DNA from 2 places in the Paenibacillus sp. MER 180 genome. Region 1 is predicted to be linked to the other one. Evidence: a T-box and tRNA genes for the amino acid it is inferred to sense, from the RefSeq annotation. Region 1 holds a T-box; the other holds one or more tRNA genes.
The links. A T-box is a leader RNA that pairs with one kind of tRNA and senses whether it is charged. The one in region 1 lies ahead of M3661_RS26415 (valine--tRNA ligase), so its partner is inferred to be a tRNA-Val.

Region 1 (3,414 bases):
GCACATTCGTTGGATAGTAGCGCTTCAGATCTTCTGTCTGTTCCGGCCATCCAAGTGTGGAGAACGGCCACAATGCAGAGCTGAACCATGTATCGAGTACATCTTCATCCTGCTTCAAGTGGTTGCTTCCGCATGACGTACATGCAGTCGCGTCTTCTTCTGCAACATGAATGTGTCCGCAATCCTCACAGTACCATGCAGGGATGCGATGTCCCCACCATAGCTGGCGGGAAATACACCAGTCGCGTACATTCTCAATCCAATGCAAATATGTCTTCTCGAAGCGATCAGGCACAAAATTAACACCTTTGCCAGACTTCTGTGCTTCGATTGCACGCTCCGCGAGCGGCTTCATCTTCACGAACCATTGCGTAGACAAATACGGCTCTACAACTGCGCCGCTGCGCTCGCTGTGACCAACTTGATGCACATGATCTTCAATCTTGATCAGCACGCCTTGTTCTTGCAAATCCTTCACGATCTGCTTGCGGCAATCTGCACGATCAAGCCCTTGATATTGACCAGCCAGCTCGTTCATTTTACCGGACTCATCCATTACCGTAATTTGCGGCAGTTGATGGCGGAGTCCCATTTCGAAGTCATTCGGATCATGGGCAGGCGTAATCTTAACCGCACCACTTCCGAAGTCTTTATCTACATAATCATCAGCAATGACCGGAATCTCTCTGCCAACAATCGGCAGTACCAACATTTTGCCAATCATATGCTTATAGCGCTCATCCTTAGGGTGTACAGCTACTGCTGTATCGCCAAGCATCGTCTCTGGACGTGTTGTCGCCACAGTGATTGTGCCGCTGCCATCCTTCAGAGGATATTGCAGGTGATAGAGATGCCCCTGCACTTCCTTATATTCAACTTCGATATCAGACAATGCCGTACGTGCTGCCGGATCCCAGTTGATAATATACTTACCGCGGTAGATGAGACCTTTCTCATAGAGCTTCACGAATACTTGGCGAACCGCACGAGACAGACCCTCGTCCAGCGTAAAGCGCTCACGGGAGAAGTCCAATGACAGTCCCATCTTCGCCCATTGCTCACGAATCGTATTCGCATACTTCTCTTTCCAATCCCATACACGCTCCAAGAATGCTTCACGCCCAAGATCATAGCGTGTGATTCCTTCTTCGCGCAGCTTCTGCTCTACCTTCGTCTGCGTTGCAATACCTGCATGGTCAGAACCTGGAAGCCACAAAGCATCATATCCTTGCATCCGCTTGAAACGAATCAAAATATCCTGCAATGTAAAGTCAAGTGCATGACCAATATGCAGCATACCCGTAACGTTCGGAGGCGGGATTACGATTGTGAATGGTTCAGCATCCTTACGATCACCTGCTTTAAAATACTCGCCTTTCATCCAGAAATCATACCATTTCTGCTCCGCTGCCTTCGGATCATACGTCGTAGGCATAGACAGTTGCTCTTGATTCTCTGCCAAGCAAATCCCTCCGTTACATAATCATGAGTATCTAATCGACAATGTTCAGCCTATATAATCGAAGCAAATCATACTGTTCGGTCCATGCATGCTTCTCTAAGCGTATAGCTCGGTATTTGCAAGGACAATTCGCTTACGTAGGCAAATAAAAAAACCTTACGCCGCAAAGGACGAAAGGTTTAGCTTCCGTGGTACCACCTTTATTCCGCTCCCAGTAAAGATCCTTACATCTTACAGATCGTGTGAGCGGCACTTCAGTTGCAAATAACGGCTGCGGCCGGCCTATTCTAGCGTATCCGGAACATGATGAACATCGTGTTCATACATTACCGTGACACGTTCAAAAGGGCAACTCCCAGGTGACTTCAGCGCGGGACAATCCTGCAGGCGTTGCACCGTGTCGCTCTGCTCTCTGTAAGGGGCCAATCGCTTACTAATCCTGTTCATAGTCTTTCAATCAGATCTTTATAAAAATAAACAATAACATTTACGATATATTGTACCTTCGCATACCGAGCGAGTCAATAGACCAAGCACAAAAGGATACCGACAAATGCTTTCCCTATTAGAGGATGTTCAAAAAGTCCGCTTTTGATCACGAAGTAAATCATGAAGTGGACTCGGCATCAAATCTTGAATTCAGCCGGGCCTAAGCAGATGCTTACGAAGTATGTTTCCTGCGGAAACATCTCAGGTGCTCATGTACCCAAAACGTACGCTCCGCTCCTCAGGCCCTAGCTTCATCCAACTGAGGCGTTTTGAAAAAACGCACATCGGAAGCATAAGCTTCGGTGCTGAAAACCGGCCTTTTTGAACTCGCACTATTAGTCATATCCTGTTTTTCATTTTTCATAACATGTACTATAGGAGGTGTTTTACATGGAACGGTGGTGGTGTCGTGTTCGAGGTTCCATTAAAGGGGTTCTTTTCCCCATCATTTGCTTGCAATTTGTTCGCACGCTGCTTCTGCCAACAGCATTTGACGTATTTTTGCTATTTGTATTATTCCTCATCTTCATTGGATTTTTGTGGGATGTATATTGAAGCTTGTACTCTTGTACAACTGCATGCAGACACAAAGAAACCCGTCGCTCATTGAGCCATACGGGTTTCTTGCCTATCTATTAGGAAGTGGAGATATCGTTACGAGGTGGGAATATACAGAACTTGCCCTTCGGATATATCCGATTCCGCTAAGCGGTTGTAGAGCGCAATTTCTCTCGAGTTCATGCAATAGCGGTCAGCAATTGTATCGAGTGTTTCAGAACGCTGCACAATACACAAGCGCACCTTCTTGAAAGCCCGCTCATCATCAATACGCTGCAGGAATAGCGACTGCCACTTTACTTCCTCACCAGTTGTCTCCTCATTCTTTGCTGCTAGCTGCGCTGCCTCTTCTTCCTTCTGGATACGTTCCAGTTCTTGAGACTCCCGCTTCTTCTGCAGCAACGAACTGAATCCAACTGGTTCCGCTGCTTCCGGCTCACTCGCTTTCGACTTGCCGATTGCAATCTTCATCTCTTGCTTGGAAGTTGCTGGAACATCCTCCGGCTCATTCAATGGAGTAGCTGCTTCAATATCGTCCCGCTCCACTTCCTGATTCGAGGCGAGCGATTCACCTTCACCCTCTGATTGAACAGCTGCATCTACTTCGATGGATTGCACGTTTTCCTTTCTCGCAACAGGCTCATTCGTATTTGCTTCATTCGAGAGGGTCGGTGAATGAGACTCCAACTGAGTCATTTTCGCTGCTGGCTCGTGTTCTGCGCTATCCGTGGCAGCACTTGCTCTGCCCGGCGCTCGCCCTGCTTCGCCTTGCCCCTCGGCACTCTGAACCTCTAACCGCTCCTCCTCATCTCGCGTCTCTCTAGCCCACTGAGAACCACTCCATGTGAGCGGAATACGTTCAGATTGGGGAGAATCTCCATCAAATGCATCATGATTGGTTTGTG
Region 2 (3,414 bases), on a different contig from region 1:
AGTGCGCAATGATGCAGCATATTGAACCACATGACGATGTGGCAAATATGCCGGGGTGGCGGAATTGGCAGACGCACAGGACTTAAAATCCTGCGGTAGGTGACTACCGTACCGGTTCGATCCCGGTCCTCGGCACCACGTATTGATGATGAGAACTCCTTTCCTGTTCAGGCCTTGAACAAGTGAGGAGTTTTTTGCTTTATACTCTTTTTTAATATGAAATGTGAAATGATTTGAGGATTACATAATAATCGTAATAGACTAATAGATACCGACATGGAAGGGGAATGTACAGTGGGAATGCATGTACAGAATGATTGGGCGGAATTGCTTCATGAGGAAGTTAGAAAGCCATATTTCAAGCAGCTGTGGGGCTGGCTTCGAGAAGAATACGAGCGTGCAGTCATTTATCCGCCATATGAACTTATATTTTCTGCATTGAATGCGACGTCCTATGCGGATACGAAGATTGTCATCGTTGGCCAAGATCCTTATCATGGGCCAGGACAAGCTCATGGGTTAAGCTTCTCCGTTCAACCGGGTGTTAAGCTGCCGCCTTCACTTCAGAACATGTTCAAAGAGGGGGCGGCAGATGTTGGTCTGAAGATGCCGAACAACGGAAGCTTGCTGCACTGGGCCAAGCAAGGCGTCCTCATGCTTAACACAGTACTGACCGTCGAACAAGGACAAGCAGCATCACATCGCGGGAAGGGCTGGGAGAAGTTCACCGATCGTATCATTCAATTGTTGAATGATAGAGATCGCCCAATCATATTTGTTCTATGGGGAAGCCATGCACAAGCGAAGGCGAGCATGATTGATTTGTCAAAGCATTATATTGTACAAGCGCCGCATCCAAGTCCATTGTCTGCACATCGTGGGTTCTTTGGGAGCAAGCCGTACTCGATAATTAATAATAAGCTGCGCGAATGGGGCGAGCAGGAGATCGACTGGCAAGTCCCTAATATCTAAATAAGGAATAGGCGTCATCGTGAGCTGCTTTCATGGAATAGTAAGTTGTTGTATGCTTGTAAGAAGGTGTGAGCGATATACTATGAAAGTGGTTCATGTGGCTGCCGATCATTCAGGAAAAGTCATCTCTAGTAATTGACATGGTAATATATTGATGTTATATTAAATTTGTTAATAAACACGATCTGTTAGCTCAGCTGGGAGAGCACCATCTTGACAGGGTGGGGGTCAGTGGTTCGAGCCCACTACAGATCACCATACTTTTAACATCAAAAGCCTTGATTCTCAAGGCTTTTTCTATTTCTATTCCTTTGAACAGTGTAAACCTGCAGCAGAATCTTCTTTGCTCAATGAAAGTGATGCGACAGATGATACTTTGCAGGGGAAGCGAGTGTGTGTCCCTCGAAATATATATTATTACAAGACCAAGCATCTCTCATTCGTATCTAACGGGTGAAGGATGCTTTTTTATTTTGTTCGTAATTGCAAGAACTAAACTTGCAACTGCTTTCATATAGTGAAGGTATAACGAATGTTTCGCTATTGAATGGGGACAAGCGGAGGAGGTTGGGTTATGGGAGCCGAATTGAGTGTATGGATAATCGGTGTGTTCGGGATCGTAGCGGTTGTCTGTTGGTTTTTATCCAAGCTTCTCATCTTTGATAGTACAAAGCATGATGAGCAATTTGTATGGCTTCGCTCAGTTGAAGAGGATACCAGCAAGAAGGAATGAAGTCATGAGCAAGGGCATGAGATGTTTAAGGGATTAACTTTACGGTGAGAATAGGGGCTATATCGTGAAGTTATTAGTGTTGTTAGCGGGGGTAGCAGCATGTGTAGACGATGGAACGTAATAGGCGTGGTAATGTTGGCCGGAATCATCACGGGCGTCCTGCTTGTTGGGCTTAGTATGAACGCTGTCGACGCAAGTCGCTTCTATCCTGGGATTGATCCTGTAGAGAAGAAGATACCGATCTATGAGGATGTGTATGGTAAGCCAATTATTGAGGAAGTGTATGAGCCCTAGAGTATAACCATACAAGTGGCCGACAGCCCTAGAGATCCTAAGGATCTCCAGGGCTGTTTTCTTCATAAATGTCGTTCATTATGCTTCATTAATCTGTGTTGGATGAATGATTGGGCTGCCTAGCTGTGCTGTCTATAGGCTCTTCTGCATCCCATTTACGTGCGTAGGCTTTCTTCGTCACGTAGAGAAGCAGAAGCACCATGCCTACTACCATGACAACAACTGCGATTACTGTAGCCAGTATCGGATCCATCGTGTACCCCTTGCTAATGTAAGCGTGTCCGTTATTGCAACTATACATGAAATTCATTTTTTTGTATAATATAAATTCGTTTGCAGCAGCTAAGATATTATACATAATCGCTGTTGCAACATTTCATTCGGAGGTGAGCGGGAGTGGCTGCTGAAATCATTGAGGTTAAGACACAGGAACAATTGGACGAGTGTATTGCGATACGAAAGGAAGTATTCGTTGCTGAGCAACATGTACCGGAAGAAGAAGAATGTGACGAGTACGATAACTTGGATGCTCCGGCCTTTCACGTCCTGCTGATGTCAGACGGACAGTACGCTGCAACAGGACGAGTGAAGCTGTTGGATGAATTCACTGCTAAGATGCAGCGTATTGCAGTAAGAAAGCCATTCCGCGGGAAAGGGATTGGAAGAGTTTTAATGGTAGGTCTGGAGCAAATCGCCCGGAAACACGGTGTGGAGAAATGCGTGCTGGACGGTCAGTGCCAAGCGGAAGGGTTCTATCATTCTTTAGGGTATGAGACAGTGTCAGAGGAGCCATTCTTGGATGCGGGTATTCCTCATATTCGCATGGAGAAGAAGCTGTAATTCGTTGTAACGATTTTCGGTTCATAAAAGTTGTGGGTTATGGACACTCTACCTAACAAACGCATCTAATGTAGGATGTATATAGTTAGGAGGATGATGTTCGCATGTCACAGCGAGAATCCATTGTAGCTGTTCAGAAGAATGGGGACGGGGATCTAACGGCGTTCCAAACGAATACAGGCCGAATCTTAAATTACGAGCAGGCTCTTCAAGCCGTGCAAAATGGAGAAATTGCGGGTGTGAATGCCTTCAAGGGAAGAGACGGCGGTACTTATCTTCGTGGAGATGCTGATGGTGATCCAAGCAACAATCTGGATAATTTGCCGACTTTCCAATAACGGTATAGAAGACATAACGAAAGAGCACTTGCAGCGGCCAAATTGGGTCGTTGTAAAGTGCTCTTTGGTGTATTATTCGATTGTATAGAGCTGGTGTTGATCGACAAAGGACATGGCGCCAGTATGCCCTTCGTACTGCGGCCGTTCATCTCCATAGTGCATGAGGAAGGTAAGCTTCTGCAGTGTATCTGGAAGCGTCAAGAGCTCTGCCAATGTCGCATGAACCTCTCCATTCCC

Region 2: it has a tRNA-Val gene. The T-box ahead of M3661_RS26415 (valine--tRNA ligase) is inferred to sense a tRNA for this amino acid. The anticodon was not compared.

The regions. Positions count from the first base shown of each region.
Region 1 is NZ_JAMAVT010000024.1:28,952-32,365, forward strand. It holds gene M3661_RS26415 (valine--tRNA ligase) at 1-1,435, opposite strand, end outside; T-box leader at 1,626-1,918, opposite strand; gene M3661_RS26420 (hypothetical protein) at 2,342-2,506, shown strand; gene M3661_RS26425 (LysM peptidoglycan-binding domain-containing protein) at 2,606-3,414, opposite strand, start outside.
Region 2 is NZ_JAMAVT010000002.1:416,785-420,198, forward strand. It holds tRNA gene M3661_RS04515 (tRNA-Leu) at 50-138, shown strand; gene M3661_RS04520 (uracil-DNA glycosylase) at 301-972, shown strand; tRNA gene M3661_RS04525 (tRNA-Val) at 1,155-1,230, shown strand; gene M3661_RS04530 (hypothetical protein) at 1,547-1,705, shown strand; gene M3661_RS04535 (hypothetical protein) at 1,805-1,999, shown strand; gene M3661_RS04540 (hypothetical protein) at 2,088-2,252, opposite strand; gene M3661_RS04545 (GNAT family N-acetyltransferase) at 2,396-2,839, shown strand; gene M3661_RS04550 (DUF3892 domain-containing protein) at 2,944-3,177, shown strand; gene M3661_RS04555 (MBL fold metallo-hydrolase) at 3,250-3,414, opposite strand, start outside.